4 regions of the Streptomyces sp. NPDC102283 genome follow, and region 1 is predicted to be linked to each of the others. Evidence: riboswitches for the same ligand, from Rfam matches in the RefSeq annotation. Region 1 holds a riboswitch; each other region holds the start of a gene.
The links. Region 1 has a riboswitch for cyclic di-AMP ahead of ACIRJT_RS24570 (M23 family metallopeptidase). Riboswitches for the same ligand answer to the same signal wherever they lie in the genome.
Positions count from the first base shown of each region.

Region 2: it holds a riboswitch for cyclic di-AMP, as region 1 does, so the genes downstream of both, ACIRJT_RS13185 (transglycosylase family protein) here and ACIRJT_RS24570 (M23 family metallopeptidase) in region 1, are expected to answer to the same signal.
Region 3: it holds a riboswitch for cyclic di-AMP, as region 1 does, so the genes downstream of both, ACIRJT_RS36110 (peptidoglycan DD-metalloendopeptidase family protein) here and ACIRJT_RS24570 (M23 family metallopeptidase) in region 1, are expected to answer to the same signal.
Region 4: it holds a riboswitch for cyclic di-AMP, as region 1 does, so the genes downstream of both, ACIRJT_RS02540 (NlpC/P60 family protein) here and ACIRJT_RS24570 (M23 family metallopeptidase) in region 1, are expected to answer to the same signal.

Region 1 is NZ_JBIWLQ010000012.1:292,074-296,931, reverse strand. Features, by position in the region: gene ACIRJT_RS24580 (PrsW family intramembrane metalloprotease) at 1-827, shown strand, start outside; gene ACIRJT_RS24575 (aldo/keto reductase) at 871-1,815, opposite strand; gene ACIRJT_RS24570 (M23 family metallopeptidase) at 1,973-3,004, opposite strand; cyclic di-AMP (ydaO/yuaA leader) riboswitch at 3,016-3,168, opposite strand; gene ACIRJT_RS24565 (PP2C family protein-serine/threonine phosphatase) at 3,461-4,681, opposite strand; gene ACIRJT_RS24560 (MerR family transcriptional regulator) at 4,823-4,858, opposite strand, start outside.
Region 2 is NZ_JBIWLQ010000005.1:383,619-388,476, reverse strand. Features, by position in the region: gene ACIRJT_RS13195 (septum formation initiator family protein) at 1-259, opposite strand, end outside; gene eno (phosphopyruvate hydratase) at 354-1,634, opposite strand; gene ACIRJT_RS13185 (transglycosylase family protein) at 1,958-2,674, opposite strand; cyclic di-AMP (ydaO/yuaA leader) riboswitch at 2,680-2,863, opposite strand; gene ACIRJT_RS13180 (transglycosylase family protein) at 3,153-4,229, opposite strand; gene ACIRJT_RS13175 (cytochrome P450) at 4,417-4,858, opposite strand, start outside.
Region 3 is NZ_JBIWLQ010000028.1:53,770-58,627, forward strand. Features, by position in the region: gene ACIRJT_RS36100 (STM4011 family radical SAM protein) at 1-531, shown strand, start outside; gene ACIRJT_RS36105 (SGNH/GDSL hydrolase family protein) at 544-1,371, opposite strand; gene ACIRJT_RS36110 (peptidoglycan DD-metalloendopeptidase family protein) at 1,533-2,477, opposite strand; cyclic di-AMP (ydaO/yuaA leader) riboswitch at 2,482-2,640, opposite strand; gene ACIRJT_RS36115 (tyrosine-protein phosphatase) at 3,084-3,896, shown strand; gene ACIRJT_RS36120 (DUF6126 family protein) at 3,948-4,121, opposite strand; gene ACIRJT_RS36125 (helix-turn-helix domain-containing protein) at 4,187-4,795, opposite strand.
Region 4 is NZ_JBIWLQ010000001.1:506,691-511,548, reverse strand. Features, by position in the region: gene pcrA (DNA helicase PcrA) at 1-1,640, opposite strand, end outside; cyclic di-AMP (ydaO/yuaA leader) riboswitch at 1,910-2,076, shown strand; gene ACIRJT_RS02540 (NlpC/P60 family protein) at 2,075-3,283, shown strand; gene ACIRJT_RS02535 (hypothetical protein) at 3,327-3,680, opposite strand; gene ACIRJT_RS02530 (NlpC/P60 family protein) at 3,951-4,858, shown strand, end outside.

The DNA of each region.
Region 1 (4,858 bases):
TCCTGTTCCGCAGACGGGAGTTCAGCGGGGTGGTGGACGGCGTCGTCGTCGCCGGCTTCACCGCGACGGGCTTCGCGTTCACCGAGAACATCCTCTATCTGGGCAACGCCTTCGGCGAGGACCAGCAGCTGGGCAGCTCCGGGTTCGCCTCGGTGACGGCCGGGACGTTCTTCGTGCGGATCGTGATGTCGCCGTTCGCGCACCCCCTGTTCACGGTCCTCACCGGCCTCGGCTTCGGCTTCGCGGCCGTCAGCGCCCGCCGCCACCGGGTCCGCCGGATCGCCCTGCCACTGCTCGGGCTGGTGCTGGCCATGGGTCTGCACGCCTTGTGGAACGGCTCGTCGTCCTTCGGACCGTACGGCTTCTACGCCGTGTACGGGATCGTCATGGTCCCGGCGTTCGGCCTGGTGACCTGGCTGGCGATCTGGTCGCGCCAGCGGGAGCTGCGGGCCCTCGCGGCCGAGCTGCCCGCCTACGCGGCGGCAGGCTGGCTCACCCCCGCCGAGCCGTCGGCGCTCTCCTCCATGCGGGCCCGGGGCATGGCCCGCGACCTGGCCCGCCACTGGCAGCCGGACCGGACGCGGGGCAGGGCCGCGGCCCGCCCGGGCGCCCACCACGCCCGCGCCATGCCGTCGCCGTACGGAAACGGAGGCGGGTACGCCGACGGGCACGGGTACGGCAACGGGTACGGACACGCCTACGGCCCCGGGCACACACCCGGATACGGACAGACGCACGGACACGCGTCCGGATACGGCCCCGCCGCCTACCCGCCGCCCCAGCCGTACGGCAGCGCGCCACCCAGCCACCGTCGCCCGCCGACGTAGCCGTAGCCGCAGCGGACGTCGGGGGCGCCGGCGTCCGGTTCCGTCAGGCCGACGCCTCGGTGAGCAGGGCGAGTTCGTCGTCGGTCAGCCGCAGGTCGGCGACCGCGACGAGGGCGGGGAGCTGTTCGACCGTACGGGCGGAGGCGATCGGGGCGGCGACGGTCGGCTGTGCGGCGAGCCAGGCGAGGGCGACCGTGGCGATCTCGGCGTCCCGTTCCCCGGCGACCCGGTCGAGGGCGGCCAGCACCCTGCGGCCCTGCTCCGACTCCAGGTGCCCGCCCGCCTTCGCCGAGCGGGCGCTCTCCACGGTCGTACCGGGGCGGTACTTGCCGGTGAGGAAGCCGGAGGCGAGCGCGTAGTACGGGACGGCGGCGAGGCCGGCGCGGGCCGCGGTGTCCTGGAGACCGCCCTCGTAGGTGTCGCGGGAGACCAGGTTGTAGTGCGGCTGGAGGGCGACGTACCGGGCGAGGCCCTCGCGCTCGGAGAAGTCGAGGGAGGCGCGCAGGCGCTCGGGGCTGATGTTGGAGGCAGCGATGTGACGCACCTTGCCCTCCTTCACCAGCTGGTCGAGGGCGGTGATGATCTCCTCGACCGGGACGGTCTCGTCGTCGAAGTGCGTGTAGTAGAGGTCGATGTGGTCGGTGCCGAGGCGGCGCAGCGATGCCTCGGCCGCGCCCTTGATGGTGCCGGCGGCCAGACCCCGGTGGTCGGGATGGGCGCCGGCCTTGGTGGCGACGACGATGTCGGCCCGGTTGGAGCGGGAGGCGAGCCACTTGCCGATGACGGTCTCCGACTCACCGCCCTCGTTGCCCTCGACCCAGGCGGAGTACGCGTCGGCGGTGTCGACGAAGTTGCCGCCGGCCGCGACGTAGGCGTCCAGGACGGCGAAGGACTGGTCCTCGTCCGCCGTCCACCCGAAGACGTTGCCGCCGAGGGCGAGGGGGAAGACCTGGAGGTCGGAGGAGCCGAGAGTGCGCGCGGAAGTCATGTGCGGGTTCAACGGGCCGGGGCGGGTGCGGTATTCCGTCGCCCGGCGGGCGATGCCGTGCCCGGACAGACCGGCAGCCCTGACGTCGGGGGGTGTGCGTCAGGGCTGCCGGGGTTGCGTGGCGGCGACGAGGGACGTCAGCCGCGGGGCCGGGAGGTCAGACGTTCAGGCCCTTGCTGTTCAGCCAGGCCAGCGGGTCCATCGCGGAACCGCCCGCGGTGCGGACCTCCAGGTGGAGGTGGGTGCCGGTCACGTTGCCGGTGGCGCCCATGCGGCCGATGGTCTGGCCGGTGGTGACCTTCTGGCCGACCGAGACGTCGATCGAGGACTGGTGGGCGTACCAGATCTCCGTGCCGTCATCGAGCTGGAGCACCGTGCGGTAGCCGTACGAGCCCGACCAGCCGGCCGACGTGATCGTGCCGCTGTGCACGGCCTTGAGCGGCGCACCGGTGGACCCGGCGAAGTCGAGGCCGGTGTGCTGGCCGGAGGACCACATCGCGCCGGACTGACCGTAGGTCGAGCTGATCGTGTACGAGGAGGTGGGGAGGGAGAAGCTGGCGGCCAGCTTGGCGAGGCGCTCGGCCTCCGCCTTCTTCTTCGCCGCTTCCTCCGCCGCCTTCTTCTTCGCGGCGGCCGCGGCCTCGGCCTCGTCCTGCTGCTGCTTGGCCTCGGCGGCGGCGGTCTCGGCCGCTGCCTTCTCGGCGGCGGCCTTGGCCTCGGCGTCGGCGCTGGCCTGCTGCTGCTCGGCCTGCTGGAGGATCCGGGCGCGCAGCGCCTCGCCGGCGTCGGTGCCCTGCTCCGCCTCGGCGCTGGTGAGGCCGGCGGTGGTGAGCGGCGCGGACGCGGCGACCGGGGCGGCCTCCGCCTCGTCGGACATCAAAGACCCGACGCCGGGAAGGGACTTGGCGTCGGGGAGGTTGTCCACGATGGAATCGGGAAGAGAGATGGAGACCGGCGCCTTGTCCTGCGCGGTGGCCATGCCGCCCGCACCGACGGCCGCTATGACACCGACCCCGAGGACGGTGGAGCTACGGGCGAGACCACGCTGCTTGGCCACGCGGTGCTTGCCGCGCACGGGACGGATGGACTCCGCGGTGGGGTTCCATTCCTCCCAGGTGCGCTCCCCGTCGCCGAAGGTGTCGGCACTGAAGGGTGACGGGGCCTCAGGGGCAGGCTTGTTGGACGCCACGTGGGCGCACTCCTTTCCTTCCTTCTCGCCTACCGGGTTAGCTGACGGGTTCGGAGCAGGAAGGTCTCCTACGGGCCCCTCCGTCTCTCACGAGACGCAGGCGTCCGATTCACCCCATGTAGGTGGTTCCCCGGTTCCCTTGCGGAATTCGGCGCTCGCGCGCGGCGCCGTCTCTGACGACGGCTGTGACGACCGCGCTGCGTTATCGAACGTTAATAGACAGACGGGCCCTATTCCAAGCTGTTCCTGTTGATCATTAACGAACACGGCAGGGATGTACGGGTGGCAAACGGGCGCAATCGGGCGACTTGACCGCGACTCAGCCACACCACTTTTTCTGACGGTGTGTCAAGTGTTATGCGGAGCGGTGCTCTTCGATCACGCACCGTGTCCTCACCCCGCCGACGCCCCACCGCCGCCCTGCCGCTGATCTCCCGGCGGCCCGCCGACGCCCCGTCACCGCCCGGAGTCGTCGCCCCGGCCCACGATCTTCACCGTCGTCCGGCGCACGGGCTGCCCCTCCGCCGGCCGGCCGACCGCGATGAGCGCCATGTCGTCCGTGGTCCGCCCGCCGGTGTGCAGCCGTACGTCGTCCGTCAGCGCCGACAGCAACTCCTCCGGTCCCGGGAAGATCCGGCCGCGCAGCCGGGCCGCCGGATCGTAGAAGACCCCGTTCGGGTCCCGGGCCTCGGACAGGCCGTCCGTGAAGGCGAGGAGCGTCGCCCCGGCGGGCATCGCCCACTCGTCGGACCGGTCCGGCCACACCCCCAGGTCCATCCCCAGCGGCATGGCGGGCACCGAGGGCGCCAGCACCTCCAGGCCGCCGTCCGCGTGCAGCAGGATCGGCTCGGGGTGACCGCGGTTGACGAGGCGCAACGAGGCCGCACCGGGCGGGATCTCGGCCAGCACGGCGGTGATGAACCCCTCCATGGCGTCCAGCCCGTACCGCCGCGTCCCCTCCCGGGCCAGCGCCCGCTCCAGCCGCTGAGCGACGCCCTCCAGCGAACGCTCCTGCTCGGCCGCCTCCCGGAACGCCCCGATGATCACCGCCACCGCCTCGACGGCGTCCAGCCCCTTGCCGCGTACGTCTCCGACGACGACACGTACGCCGTACGGGGTGTCCGCGACGGCGAACAGGTCACCGCCCACGAACTCGTCCGCCTGCGCCGCCTCGTACCGCGCGGCCACCTGGAGCCCGCCGATCCGCTCGGCCGGGGTCGGCAGCACGGCCCGCATGGCGGTCTCCGCGATGACCCGGGCCGAGGCCAGCTGCTCGTTGCCGCGCCGTACGACGCCGTTGATGACGAGGGCCAGCACCGAGGCCGTGAGCACGGTGATCATCTCGATGACCGGGACCACCTGGGTGGACGTCCCGTCGGAGAGGCGCATCGCGATGACGGAGAGGACCGCGGCGATCCCCGTACGGACGGTCCGGGACTTCGAGAAGAACGGCGCGGCGACCAACGGGGCCGCGACGAACAGCGGAACCGCCGTGAAGTTGGGCGGAGCCAGCCAGTCGAACACCAGCCCGCCGAGGATCAGCAGGGCGGGCAGCATCCGGACGAACCGCCCGGTGCGCCGCCCGTCGGACGTCAGCTGCCCCTCCCGGGACCCGAACACCACCCGGCCCACGGCGTCGAAACTCCCCGCCGTGCCGCTGCGCCGCTCGTCGGCCATCCCCACCTGTGCACTCCTGCCCGGTCCACCCACGGCTGCGGACGGTACAGCGCCCCGCCCAGGCTTCCCGGAGCCGCGCCGAGCGGCTGCTCCGCATCGGCCGAATAGGGGGAAGGCGGACGGCGGTCCGGCCTTCCGTGGTCAGTCGGAGAGCCGGTGTTCCGCGTATACCGTCAG
Region 2 (4,858 bases), on a different contig from region 1:
CGGTGCGCTGCTCCGCCTGCTGGGAGAGCCGCTCCTGCTCGGCGATCTCGTCGCGTTGGGAGACGTACTGCCGCATCGGGTAGGCGAGCGCCACCACCAGGGAGCAGACCACCAGCGCCAGGAACGCGGCCCGGCCGGTGAGCCGGGAGCGGCGGGCCTGCCGGCGGTTCTGGGATCGGTACACGCGGGCCGCGGTCTGCTCGCCGAGCAGTCGCAGCCTGGTCGCGGTGGAGAACCGGTCACGGTCCTTCCCGGCCATGTCTCCCCGCCTCCCCGTTACATACGTCCGTCCCCGCACACGGTACGGGACCGGGTGCGGGGACGGGCGGAGGCTACCGTCTTGACGCTACGGGTCAGCCCTTGAAGCGCGGGAAGGCGGAACGACCCGCGTACACCGCGGCGTCGTCGAGGATCTCCTCGATGCGCAGCAGCTGGTTGTACTTGGCGACGCGGTCCGAACGGGCCGGGGCGCCGGTCTTGATCTGGCCGCAGTTCACGGCGACGGCGAGGTCCGCGATGGTGACGTCCTCGGTCTCGCCGGAGCGGTGCGACATCATGCACTTGAAGCCGTTGCGCTGGGCCAGCTCGACGGCGTCCAGGGTCTCGGTCAGCGAACCGATCTGGTTGACCTTCACGAGCAGGGCGTTGGCGGAGCCCTCCTCGATGCCGCGGGCGAGGCGCTCGGGGTTGGTGACGAAGAGGTCGTCGCCGACGATCTGCACCTTGGCGCCGATGCGGTCGGTGATGACCTTCCAGCCGGCCCAGTCGTCCTCGTACAGCGGGTCCTCGATGGAGACCAGCGGGTACGCGGAGACGAGCTCCTCGTAGTACTCGGTCATCTCGGCGGCCGAGCGGGACTTGCCCTCGAACTCGTAGACGCCGTCCTTGTAGAACTCGGACGCGGCGACGTCGAGCGCGAGCGCGATGTCGCGGCCCGGGACGTAACCGGCCTCCTTGATGGCCTCGACGATGAGGTCCAGGGCGGCGCGGTTGGACTCCAGGTTCGGGGCGAAGCCGCCCTCGTCCCCGAGTCCGGTGGACAGGCCCTTGGTCTTGAGGACCTTCTTCAGCGTGTGATAGACCTCCGCGCCCCAGCGCAGGGCCTCGGAGAAGGACTCCGCGCCGATCGGAGCGATCATGAACTCCTGGACGTCCACGTTGGAGTCGGCGTGCGAGCCGCCGTTCAGGATGTTCATCATCGGAACGGGCAGCAGGTGCGCGTTCGGGCCGCCGAGGTAACGGAAGAGCGGCAGGTCGGACGCCTCGGAGGCGGCGTGCGCGACGGCGAGCGAGACGCCGAGGATGGCGTTCGCGCCGAGCGAGGCCTTGTTCTCGGTGGCGTCCAGGTCGAACATCGCCTGGTCGATGAGGCGCTGCTCGGTGGCGTCGTACCCGACGAGCTCCGGGCCGATCTGCTCGATGACGGCGAGGACGGCCTTCTCGACGCCCTTGCCCATGTAGCGGTTGGGGTCACCGTCGCGAAGCTCAATGGCCTCGAACGCACCGGTGGAGGCGCCGGACGGAACAGCAGCACGGCCCGTGCTGCCGTCGTCGAGGCCAACCTCGACCTCGACCGTGGGGTTGCCGCGGGAGTCGAGGATTTCCCTGGCTACGACGACGTCGATGGACGGCACGAGGCATCTCCTTCTGGGATCTGACACTGGTTGTGCAGGGTCACTGTGGCCTTGCGGCACGAGCCTATCGGGCCCGGCCGCGTCGGCCAGCCGACCGCCCGCCTCCTGGGACGAAAAAGGACCCAAGGGCCTGCATCACGGGACAAAACTCTAGAAATCTACTGAGCGGTAACAACAAGAGGTGAACGAATACGAGTCCACGGGCCTCCGCCTCCCACGAAGAACCCGGCCCGGCGCGCTGGGGGGACGAGCGCGCCGGGCCGGGAAGCCGTGCGAGGGGAAGTGCCGCCGGACGCTTCCCCTCCGGGGAGGAGAGACGGCGATTACTTCAGGTGGAGCTGCTGGCCCGGGAAGATCAGGTCCGCGTCCTTGACGATGTCGTCGTTGAGGTCGAAGAGCTTGCTCCAGCCGCCCTTGACGCCCTCCGCCCCGGCGATGGTGCTCAGGGTGTCGCCGGCCTCGACCTTGTACTCGCCGTCGCCCTTCTGGACCTTCTCGCCGGTCGGGGTGGTGACGGTCTTCTTGCTCTCGGCCTTCTTCTCGGCCTGCGGAGCGGTGCGCTGCTCGGAGCGCGTGGTGGGCTGCTCGGCCTGGCGCTCGGGCTGGGCCTGCTCGGGCTTGCTCTCGCCGGAGCCGGAGCCGGTGTTCACGCCCGGGTCCACACCGTCGTTGGTGAGGCCGCCGGCGCCAGCGCAGGCCCAGGCGCCCGGGCCCTGCAGGTCGAGAAGCTTCTCGGCGGTGGCGATCTGCTGGTCCTTGGAGGCCAGGTCGGCACGGGAGGCGTACTGCGTACCGCCGGCGGCGGCCCAGCTGGACTGCGAGAACTGCAGTCCGCCGTAGTAGCCGTTGCCGGTGTTGATGGACCAGTTGCCACCGGACTCGCACTGGGCGACGGCGTCCCAGGTCTCGACGGAGGCGGCGGAAGCGTTGGTCGCGCCCATCAGCGGGACGGCGATGGCGGCGCCGGTGACACCCGCGAGGGTGGCGATGCGGGTGGCCTTGGACGGGCGGCGGTGCTTGCCCTTGCTGTTCAGCAGCATGGAACGAATCTCCTCACCGACGCCTACGAGGTGAGCTGTCGGGTTCGGGCTGATGAGTTGCCCGGTCGCACGGTGCTGCTCGCGACTTCACCCCAAGCCGTTCCCGTACGTCCTCGTCGGTCTCGACGAGGCGTCCGGACCCGGCGGCCTACCTGGGTCCCCCGCTCCTGCCTACGGCGCTTACGCGTCTGTTCCCTTCGACCGACGGCAGGATTCGGCGTGACGGTCGACGGGGCCCGCGGTGCGAGCGGTTCCGACCGTAAACACAGGCAACCCCGACATTCAAAGATGGACATAGGGGGCAATCAACCCGAACTCGCGGTGGCCTGCGGGCCGTTTCCGCAGGTGGGGGGCGATACGCCCGGACCGGCCGGACGAAAAGCGCCAGTTGAAGCAAAGAGACCCATGTCTCACTTACGCAAAAGTGGACATAGGTCTCTTAACTGCCCCGATTTTCGGGGGGTTTTCCCGAATTCGATCAGTTGGCGGCGGGCGCCCCGGCGGACGCCCCGGCACCCTCCGGCGCCGCCTTGTCCGCACTCTTGTCCGCGCTCCTGTCCGCATCCCGGTCCAGGCCCAGTTCCAGGTTCTGGCCGGGCAGGATCAGGTCCGGGTCGGAGCCCAGGAGGCCCTTGTTCGCCTCGTACAGGCCGGTCCAGCCGCCGGGGATCTCCTGCGCGTCGGCGATCGCCCAGAGGTTGTCGCCGGGCCGCACCGTGTACCCGCCGGAGGCCGCAGCGCCGCCGTCCCGCGCGTCGCCGTCACCGCGCGAGGCGTGCCGGCCGGATTCGCGGGGGCCGTCCGTCCGGCCCGCGTCGGCCTCCTCGGGCGCGGGGGCGCCCCGGTGCTTGCCCGCCCTGCCGTCCTCGCCCGCCGAGGCGTCGGGGACCGTGGAGGGGTCCGAGGCGTCGGGGGCGGGCGGGACGGAGGGCGTCACCGAGGAGTCGGGGCGCTCACTCCCCTTCTCCGCGCCACCACTGCCACCCTTGTCCGCCTCGTCACCCTTCTCACCCTTGCCGGATTCATCAGCTTCTCCGGACTTGCCGGATTCACCCGTTTCGCCGGGTGCGTCCGCTTCACCGGTCGGGCCGGTCGTCGGGTCGGCCGAGGGGTCCGCCGACGGATCGGCGGACGGGTCCGCGGACGGCGAGGTGCCCGGGTCGACGCCCGGCAGGCCGCCGTCCAGTGCGAGGCCGGAGATGACGGCGCAGCTGGGCCACGCCTTCGGGCCCTGGTCGTCCAGCACCTTCTCGGCCACCGAGATCTGCTGCGAGCGGCTGGCGAGGTCGGCGCGGGGTGCGAACGCCGTCCCGCCGTACGCCGACCAGGTCTCCTGCGAGAACTGGAGCCCGCCGTAGTAGCCGTTGCCGAGATCGGCGCTCCACATGCCGCCGCTCTCGCACTCGGCGACCCGGTCCCAGGTGGTGGCCTCGGCGGCCTGCGCGCCGCCTGCGCCGAGCAGCGGGATGGCGATGGCCGATCCCGTCACGCCTGCGGCGACGATGATGGCGGGTGCCTGACGAGGGCGGCGGTGTCTGCCGTTCGCGGAGCCCATGGGTATGCCTTCCGTGCGACTGACAAGCGAGTGACCTGGGCGCCGCGCAGCGGATTCCGTGCCGGACTCCGTGTCTGCTTCGGCGCACAGGTGACGCGTGAGCAAGGTGCGACCGACGCGTCGAACCGTGAACCTAGCGGGACTCGAACGTGTGTCACAAGTCGATGCAGCGCAGATCACGTGAAAGTCACAGAGTTGACACTGTGTCACTTTTTTCGGATCGGCTACCCGGTTCGAACTCGACCGGAAGAGTGCGCAGACCACGCATGATGAGCCCGCCACGCCAGCGCAAATCGCCAGCTTCTCCTGCAAGTCGCAGGTCAGGAAGGCGTCTCAACAGCGTGGCCAGCGCGGTCTGGCCCTCCAGCCTGGCCAGCGGCGCTCCCAGGCAGTAGTGGATGCCGTGCCCGTATCCGAGGTGCTGATTGTCACGCCGTGCAAGGTCCAGGGTGTCCGGATCCGTGAACCGCTCCGGGTCGCGGTCGGCCGCCGCCAGCACCACCAGCACGGGATCCCCGGCGGCGATCTCCTCGCCGCCCAGGGTCAGCGCCTCGGTGGCGTACCGCCAGGTCGCCATCTCGACCGGCCCGTCGAACCGGAGCAGTTCCTCGATGCCGGTGGCGAGCAGC
Region 3 (4,858 bases), on a different contig from region 1:
TCCGCGAGGGGAATCCGCTACAGCGTCGGCGTGGTGGGCTTCGACGCCCATCTGGAGGAGGCGCGGCGGTTGCGGGCGGCGCTGCCGCAGGAGGTCTATCTCTGGGTGAACGCCGCCGAGGGGCACACCTACACCGACGAGGAGGCGGCGCGGTGGACGGAGCTGGATCCGCTGTTCCCCTACAGCCGTGATCCGCACCGTTCGGCGGGGCTGCCCTGCCGGACGGGCGAGTCGGTGATCTCGGTGGACGGTGACGGCACGGTGCGCCGCTGTCACTTCGTCAAGGCGGAGCTGGGGAATCTCTACGACGGCAGCTACCGCCGGGCGCTCGGCCCGCGGGCCTGTCCGCTCGCCGTGTGCGACTGCCACATCGGCTATGTGCATCTGGAGTCGCTGCCGCTGTACGACGTGTTCGCGGGCGGTGTCCTGGAGCGGATACCGGCAGGGCGCCTCCTGGACGGGGGCACGCCGCCGGACGGGCTCGTGGTGCCGAGCCCGTCCCGGCGTGCGCTTCCCCTGCTGGGGCCCTGACCGTCCCGTCGGCTACAGCGGCAGAAGGTCCGGGCGCTTCGCCGCGACGTGGTCGCCGGAGGACTCTCCGCGCAGTCGTCGGCCGATCCAGGGCACGAGGTATTCGCGGGCCCACTGGATGTTGTCGCGCCGTGCGTCGAAGGGCCGGCGCTGGACCTGCGGGGGCCAGGGCTGGTCGGGGTCGGCGGGCACGTCGTGGCCCAGGACCTGGGCGGCGCGCAGCGCGACGCGGGTGTGGCCCTCGGGCGACAGGTGCAGCCGGTCGTTGTCCCACGCTCGCCGGTCCTGCACGGAACGCAGCGACCACAGGTCCAGCACGGGGCAGTGGTAGCGGTCGGCGATGGCCCGCAGGTGGACGTTGTACGTGGCGATCTTGCCGCGCATGTGGCGCAGCACCGGAACGCCCCGGGTGTCGAAGCCGGTGGTGACCATGACCGTGCCGACGGCGTTGCTCAGGTCGGCGACCGCCCGCTCGAAGCGCTCGGCGAGGTCGTCGGGGTCGGTGCCGGGCCGGATGATGTCGTTGCCGCCCGCGCAGAAGCTGACCAGGTCGGGGGCCAGTTCCTTGGCGCGCGGGATCTGCTCCTCGACGATCTGGTCGAGGAGACGTCCTCGTACGGCGAGATTGGCGTAGCGGAAGTCCCCGTGCGGGGAGTCCTCGGGGCCGGCCACCGCGTCGGGGGCCGGGAGCCGGTCGGCGAGGAGTACCGCGAAGCGGTCCGCCCAGCCGAGATACGTCCCGTCGGGGCCGGGGTCGCCGACGCCCTCGGTGAAACTGTCGCCAATCGCCGCGTACGACCCGATGGTGTGCTGCTGGTTGTTTCTCGAATCGTCTGCCACAAGCACTTATCCTGCATCGTGCGATGTGACCTACGCGACCGTAATACGGGGTTGACGGGTGGTGAGATAGACCACCCGGTCAGTTTTTGGTAAAGCCGGAATAAGTGGAGGGGCGGTGCGCCGCCGCGCACCGCCCCTCGATCACTCCTCGCCGTGTCCGGTCAGACGGAGACGCCGTGCTGGCGCAGGTACGCGATCGGGTCGACGTCCGAGCCGTAGCTCGGGCCGGTGCGGACCTCGAAGTGCAGGTGCGGGCCGGTGGAGTTGCCGGTGGAGCCGGAGAGACCGATCTGCTGGCCGCCGGTGACGGTCTGGCCGACGGAGACGTTGAGCGAGGACTGGTGGGCGTACTGGGAGTACATGCCGTCCTCGTGCTGGATGACGACCTCGTTGCCGTAGGAGCCGCTGTTGCCGGCCGAGACCACGGTGCCCGGGCCGATGGCGAGTACGGGGGTGCCGGAGGCGGCCTGGAAGTCCGAGCCGGTGTGGTAGCCGCTGGACCAGCTGGCGCCGGAAGCCCGGTACTGGGTGGTGACGTTGGCACTGGCCAGCGGGGCGGACCAGCCGGAGCCGGTGGCCTCGGAGGAGCCGGTCCGCGACGGGCTGCCGGAGCCCTCGGAGTCGTCGGCGGAGACGGTGTCCGCCTTCGGGGCCTCCTTCGGGGCGGCCTTCGGCGCCGGTTCGGCCTTCTTCGGCGCCGCGGACTTCTCGGCCGGGGCGGAGCCCTTGGCGCCGAGGGTCAGCTTCATGCCCGGGTGGATCAGGCCGGGGTTCTCGCCGACGGTGGAGCGGTTGTCCTGGTACAGCTTCTCCCACCCGCCCTTGAGCTGGTGCTCGGCCGCGATCTTCGCCAGGTAGTCGCCGGAGACGACGGCGTACGTCTTCGGGGCGGCGTTCGACGCGGTGGGGGCGGCGGCCGGGGCGGTGTGCGCGGCGGCGACCGAGGCGGCGGCGGGCTTCACGGCCGGGGCGGCCTGGTCCGCGGCGCTCGCCACGGTGGCGCCGATGAGCGGCAGGACGAGTGCGGCGCCGCCGGTCCCTGCGACGAGGACGCCGCGGGAGATCGGGCCGGACTTCGAACGACGGTGCTTACCCTTTGCGGGCATGGGATGGTCCTCTCCGGCGCCTGCGAGGTGAGCTGTCGGGTTCGGGCTGGAGATGCCCTGTCGCGTTGCGGCGACTTCACCCCGAGCCGGTCCGGATCGCTCCGGATCGGCGGCTTACCTGGTTCCCCCGCTCCTGCCACGCGTTTGTGGGTGGGTGCGAATTCCGGGCGGCGGCAGGATTAGGCGGTCCGTCCGGATTGCGGCGACCGTAAACGAGTCAGGACGAGCGGAACAAGCCATCGGTTGCCCGCCGGAATCATCGATTCAATATCGCTCCGGAATTCCCGTCACACTCCGTGGATTACGGATCTTGGATTTCCGTGCGGGCAACGGGAATACCCCGGGGCGCGCTCACCACGGACCGTCACGGATATGATCCCGCTCACCTCCGGAATCCCATCTCCCCCATTAGCGGGGCATGTTCTGCGAAATGCACCAATACGGACATGCGGTCTGCCTCGCTTCTGACGCCAGGTCAGACCGGTCGCCTCGACACCCGCACCGGGGCGCGCGACCGTGATGATTTTCCGTCTAATCGATGTCGTATCGTCACGGGAGCGCCCTCGCCGGCGAGCCGCGCCGACGCCAGAGACCCCAGGAGTGACCGTGACGCAGCAGGTGCCGCAGGTCCCGCCGACAGAGACCGTGCTGACCGGAGTCCGCAACTTCCGCGACGTGGGCGGGCTCCCCACCGCGGACGGGCGGCGCACCGCCTTCGGGCGGCTCTACCGGAGCGGCCACCTGGCCCACGCCACCGCCGAGGACGCGGCCTTCCTCGGCGGGCTCGGGCTGCACACGATCTTCGACTTCCGCCACTCCGCCGACCACCGGCTCGACGGGTACGACATCGAGCTGGCCGGTGTCCGCAATGTCAGCATTCCGCTCTCGGACCCGGCCGACGGCGCGGAGTTCTGGCGGCTGGTGAGCGACGGAAACATCGAGCAGTTGCGCTCGGTCCTCGCGAACGGCAAGGGCGCCGACCGCATGATCCGGATGTATCGCGCGACGATCGAGGAGCGCACCGCCGAGCACAGCCGGGTGCTGCACTCCCTGGCCGAGGACAGCGTCCCCGCCCTGATGCACTGCGCGGCGGGGAAGGACCGGGCCGGTCTCTCGATCGCGGTCGCCCTGCTGGCGGTCGGCGTCGAGCCGGAGGCGATCGAGGAGGACTACCTCAAGTCCGACGACCTCCACCGCCGCTACGCCGTGAAGCGCTCCGAGGCGTCCGGCACCGGGATGTCGCCCGAGGTGCTGGAGCTGCTGGACCCGCTCTTCGGGGCGCGGCCCGCCTACCTCGCGGCGGCCTTCGCGACCATCGAGGAGAACTGGGGAACGACGGACCGCTACCTCTCGGAGGGACTGAAGGTCTCCCCCGAGACCCGGGAGCGGCTGCGTGAGCGCCTGCTCGACCAGGGCTGACCCGAACGGCGAGCGATCCGTCCGGGGCGGGCGGTCGTCCGTCCGACCGCGTCACTTGCTCCCGGCCACCACGAAGAGCAGGTAGAGGAAGCCCGCGATGACGTGGCCGGCCACCAGGTAGGCGAAGAGGCGGATGACAACACCGCGCGGCATCCGCTTCTCCTGCGGGTCCTCGTTCGGGCGGCGGCCGGGGCCCAGCGGGTCGTAGTGCTCGGAATCGGACATGACGGTCCTCTCTGTCGGCCTCGCGGCCGGTGGAGCGAAGGATGGAGCCGGCCGGGGCAGCCGGTTCAGCGCGCGTGGAGGGCGTTGCCGAGGCACAGCTCGGCGGCGGGGCTCTGCAGCAGGGAGTGGACGAAGAGCAGCTCCGCGCCGCAGCGGTCGACGGCCGCGATCCGGTGCGGGGTGAGCGAGTCGAAGTGGGCGCTGTCGCCGGGTTCGAGGTCGTGGACGGTGTCGCCGAGGCCGATCCGCAGCCGCCCCTCCAGGACGTACAGCCACTCCTCGCCGGGATGGACCCGGACCAGGTCGCCCTGGGCCCCGTACGGAACGCGCACCCGCAGCGCCTGCATCGCGCGGCCGGACCCACCGGCCTGCCGGTACATCCAGCCGTCGGCCTCCGCCCCCTCGAAGCCTCCGCCGCGGACGATCGCGTCCCGTTCGGGCGGCTGCTCGCCGAGCAGCTCGGAGACCGTCGTACCGTAGATACGGGCGAGCCCCAGCAGCATCGGCAGCGAGGGCTGCCTGCGGCCGGTCTCCAGCCGCGAGAGATGTGCCGGGGAGAGTCCGGCCCGGCCGGCGGCGGTCTCCAGGGTGAGACCGCGGTCACGACGCAGGTCGCGCAGTCGGGGTGCGACGCCGGGAAGCTCGTCCGGCACCCCTTCGTCCGCAGGGTTCATGCCTCCATTGGGCCAGGATCTTTCCTCTGAGGCAAATAACTTACCTCAGAGGCAATTCCCGCC
Region 4 (4,858 bases), on a different contig from region 1:
GCGGGCCCGGCGCCGGACTCGACGATCGTGCGGAGCTCCTCCATCAGCGTGTTGAAGCGCTTGACGGCGTTGGACGAGCGGGCGGCCATGCCGTACGCCTCGTCGACGCGGCGCAGCGCCTGCGGGAAGGAGATCTTCTCGCGCATCGACAGGGCGTCGATCATCGCTTCGGCGCGGTCGCCGATGCCGCGCTTGGGGACGTTGAGGATGCGGCGCAGCGGGACGGTGTCCTCGGGGTTGGCGAGGACCCGGAGGTAGGCCAGGACGTCGCGGACCTCCTTGCGCTCGTAGAAGCGCACACCGCCGACGACCTTGTAGGGCAGGCCGACGCGGATGAAGATCTCTTCGAAGACGCGGGACTGGGCGTTGGTCCGGTAGAAGACGGCGACGTCGCCCGCCTTGGCGTCGCCCGCGTCGGTGAGCCGGTCGATCTCGTCGGCGACGAACTGCGCCTCGTCGTGCTCGGTGTCGGCGACGTAGCCGGTGATGCGGGCGCCGCTGCCGGCGTTGGTCCAGAGGTTCTTGGGGCGGCGGCTCTCGTTGCGCTCGATGACGGCGTTGGCGGCGGAGAGGATCGTCTGTGTGGAGCGGTAGTTCTGCTCCAGCAGGATCGTCGTGGCGCTCGGGTAGTCCTCCTCGAACTGGAGGATGTTGCGGATGGTCGCGCCCCGGAAGGCGTAGATCGACTGGTCCGCGTCGCCCACCACGCACAGCTCGGCGGGTGCGTCGGCCTCCCCGGCCGGGCCGACCAGCTCCCGTACCAGGGTGTACTGGGCGTGGTTGGTGTCCTGGTACTCGTCGACGAGGACGTGGCGGAAGCGGCGGCGGTAGTGCTCGGCGACGTCCGGGAAGGCCTGGAGCAGGTGGACCGTCGTCATGATGATGTCGTCGAAGTCCAGGGCGTTGGCCTCGCGCAGGCGGGCCTGGTAGAGCGCGTACGCCTGGGCCAGGGTCTTCTCGAAACCGTCCGCGGCCTGCCCGGCGAAGGTCTCCTCGTCGATGAGCTCGTTCTTGAGGTTGGAGACCTTGGCGGTGAAGGACTTCGGCGGGAACTGCTTCGGGTCCAGGTCGAGGTCGCGGCAGACCAGGGCCATCAGGCGCTTGGAGTCGGCGGCGTCGTAGATCGAGAACGACGAGGTGAAGCCGAGCTTCTTCGACTCGCGGCGCAGGATGCGGACGCACGCGCTGTGGAAGGTCATGACCCACATGGCGTTGGCGCGGGGGCCGACGAGCTGCTCGACGCGCTCCTTCATCTCGCCCGCGGCCTTGTTGGTGAAGGTGATCGCGAGGATCTGCCCGGGATGCGTCCCGCGCTCGGCCAGCAGATGGGCGATGCGGTGGGTGAGGACCCGGGTCTTGCCGGAGCCGGCCCCGGCGACGATGAGCAGCGGGGACCCGGCGTGCACGACGGCGGCGCGCTGCTCGGTGTTCAGCCCGTCGAGCAGCGCGGCGGGGTCGATCGCCGGGCGGGGGTGACCGTCCCGGTAATACCCGTCCCGGGGCGGCGGAGGCGCGTCGTAGACGCCCTCGAAGAGTCCCTCCGGCACCGCTTCGGGCGCGTGGTCCTCGGGGGGCGGCGGGGGGCCGTCCTCCGCGGACTGGAGGCCGGTCAGGAAACTGTCGTCAAAGAGGCTGCTCATCGCCTCCCGAGTCTAGGCGGCCGGACCGACAACCTTCGGCCGAAGGCGAGAAGGGGCCGCTCGCACCACGCCGCCACCCGTACGCACGGAGACCGGACGTCGACGTTCCGTGAAGGATCGCCCGGTCGGAAGGGGTGCCGGAGCCCTGAACCGGAAAGGTCACGAAAATGTATCGGGCATATCGCTCATCGTCCTTCCCAGCGGTGGGGCCGGTTGGCTAGCGTGCTCGGTCAGGTGGCCCGTACCTCCCTGAGGCGAACCACGCCTGACGGGCGCCTCTGCCGAATCCGTCCTGCCGCCCTGGCGGTTCGGAACCGGGGACCCACACGCGACACCGGGGTGAATCGGTCCGTGCCCTCGCAGCCGGACCGTAGGACAGCCTTCCGTTCCGTCCGAACCCGACAGCTAACCCGGTAGGCGGTCCACGGAAGGAGATGCCGGTCTTGGCATCGCACCGCAAGCCGCGCACGAAGGTGCGCACCACCACCCCCGCCGTCGGGCTGACGACGGTCGCGCTGGCCTCCGTGACGCTGCTCTCCACGCAGAGCGCCACGGCCGCGCCCGCGGAGCCGAAGCCCGGCATCGAGGAAGTCCAGAAGAAGGTCGACGCCCTGTACCGGCAGGCGGGCACCGCGACCCAGGAGTACAACCGGGCCAAGGCAGCCTCCGCGTCCCAGCGGACGAAGGTCGACACGCTGCTCTCCGACGTGGCGAAGCGGACCGAGAAGATCAACGAGGCGCGTCGGGCGCTGGGCTCCTACGCGGCGGCCCAGTACCGCAGTGGCGGCATCACGCCCATGGCGACGTTCTTCCTGGCGGAGAACCCGCAGGGGTACTTCGACCAGAGCCGGATGATGGACCGGGCGACGGAGCGGCAGCAGAAGGCCGTCAGCGATTTCCGTACGCAGCAGGCCTCGGCGGCGAAGAAGCGCGCGGAGGCGGTGAAGAGCCTGGAGACCCTCACCGAGACGCAGGCCACGCTCGCCTCCAGCAAGAAGGACGTGCAGACCAGGCTCACCGAGGCCCGGGGCCTGCTGTCGAGGCTGACCGCCGAGGAGAAGGCGCGGCTGGCGGAGCTGGAGCGCAGACAGGAGGCCGAGGCGAAGGAGAAGGCGGCGAAGCTGGCCGCCCGGCAGGCCGCCGAGGCGAAGGAGAGGGCCGAGGCCGAGGAGAAGGCCCGCGAGGAGGCCGCGAAGGAGTCCGGCGGCGGCTCGGGCACGGGTTCCGGTTCCGGTACGGGCACGGACCCCGGCTCCGGTAACGGTACGGGCACCGGTACGGGCACCGGCTACGCCGCCAAGGCGGAGAAGGTGCTCGCCTTCGCCCGCGCACAGATCGGGAAGCCGTACGTGTGGGGCGCGTCGGGCCCTTCCAGTTACGACTGCTCGGGACTGACGCAGGCGGCGTGGCGGGAGGCGGGCGTGACCCTGCCCCGGACCACCTGGGACCAGGTGGAGGTCGGGACCCGGGTCGCCACGTCCGACCTGAAGCCGGGGGACCTGGTCTTCTTCTACGACGACATCAGCCACGTCGGCATCTACAAGGGCGACGGGATGATGATCCACGCCCCGAAGCCGGGTGCGAACGTGCGCGAGGAGTCGATCTACTCCATGCCGATCTACGGGAGCGTGCGCCCGGCGTAGTACGCGTCGGGGACGGCTTCTCGGCGGCCGCCCCCGGAAAGCCTCAGGTCCAGACCGTGGCGATGAAGATGTTGGCGGCCGTCAGCCCGCCGACGGCGGCGAACGCCCCCTTGTCCACCGTCTCGTCGTCCCGCTTGACGTAGACGAGGGCGAGGATCACGACCAGCAGCGCGAGCTTGATGCCGATCTTGACGTTGTTCACGGTCTGGTCGTCGGCCTGGTTGAGTCCGACCAGGGCGATGCCGGTGACGAGCATGGTCAGCGCGCCGTGCAGCATGGCGGGGGTGAAGCGGGCGGTGCCCGCTCCCATGGCCTTCATCTGCGTCAGGAAGCCGCCCAGCAGGGAGGCGATGCCGATGATGTGCAGGGCGACGAAGACATTGATGAGTACGTCCATGGCTCCGGAGCCTAACCATGGCCAAGGTTTTACCTTTCAGTGAGGCAAGCCTTCCTTATGTGCCCCCTTGTGTGCCTCCTCGTGCACCTCCTCAGGAATTGACCGCGTTGCCCAGGTGTGCGGGAGTATCGGTGATCAACCATGGCCGGTGAAACGTCACATCAGGGCAATAGCAGTCATGGCGACTCTTTTCCCCGCACCAGGATTAGCGTCCTTCACGGACCCTCCGGTATCCCCCGGCGGGCAGCCGACAGGAAGGATGCCACCCCCGTGGCAGCGCACCGCAGGTCAACCCACCGAAAACCCAAGCAGCGCCCGCTCACCGGCTCTGCTGCCCGCACCGCCGCCACCCTGGCGCTCGCCGGGGCCGCCACCGCCGGCTCGGTCACCGGAGCGGGCGCGGCCCCCGCCGAACCGGCCCCCACCGCCGCGCAGGTCCGGGTGAAGGTCGACCGGCTCTACCACGACGCCGAGGTCGCCACCGAGAAGTACAACGGGGCGAAGGAGGAGGCGGCCGCCGCCACCCGCGCCGTCGACTCCCTGACCGACGAGGCAGCCCGCCGCACCGCCCGCCTCAACACCGCCCGGCACGCCCTCGGTTCACTGGCCACCGCGCAGTACCGCAGCGGCACCCTGGACCCGACCCTGCGACTGGCGCTCTCCTCCGACCCCGACGCCTTTCTGCAACGCGCCTCCTACCTCGACCGGGTGGGCGACCGGCAGAGCGGCCTGCTGCACGGCATCCGGCGGCAGGTCTCCCGGATCACCCGCGTCAAGGCCCGCGCCGACCAGGAGACCGAACGCCTCGCCGCCCGGCGCGCCGAGCTGCGCGAACACCGCACCGCGATCCGCGCCAAACTGGCCGACGCCCGCAGGCTGCTGGACACCCTGACCGCCGACGAGCGCGCCGCGTACGAACGCGCCGCCGACGCCCGGCACGGCGGCGGCCCGGACCACGCCGACCGCGCCGCCAACCGCGTCCCGGTCGCCGCGCCCAACTCCCGCGCCGCCCGGGCCATCGCCTTCGCAAACGGCGCGATCGGCAAGCCGTACGTCTGGGGCGCGACGGGCCCGAACGCCTTCGACTGCTCGGGCCTGACCCAGGCGGCCTGGAAGGCGGCGGGCGTGAGCCTGCCGCGCACCACCTACACCCAGATCAACGCCGGAGCCCGGGTCCC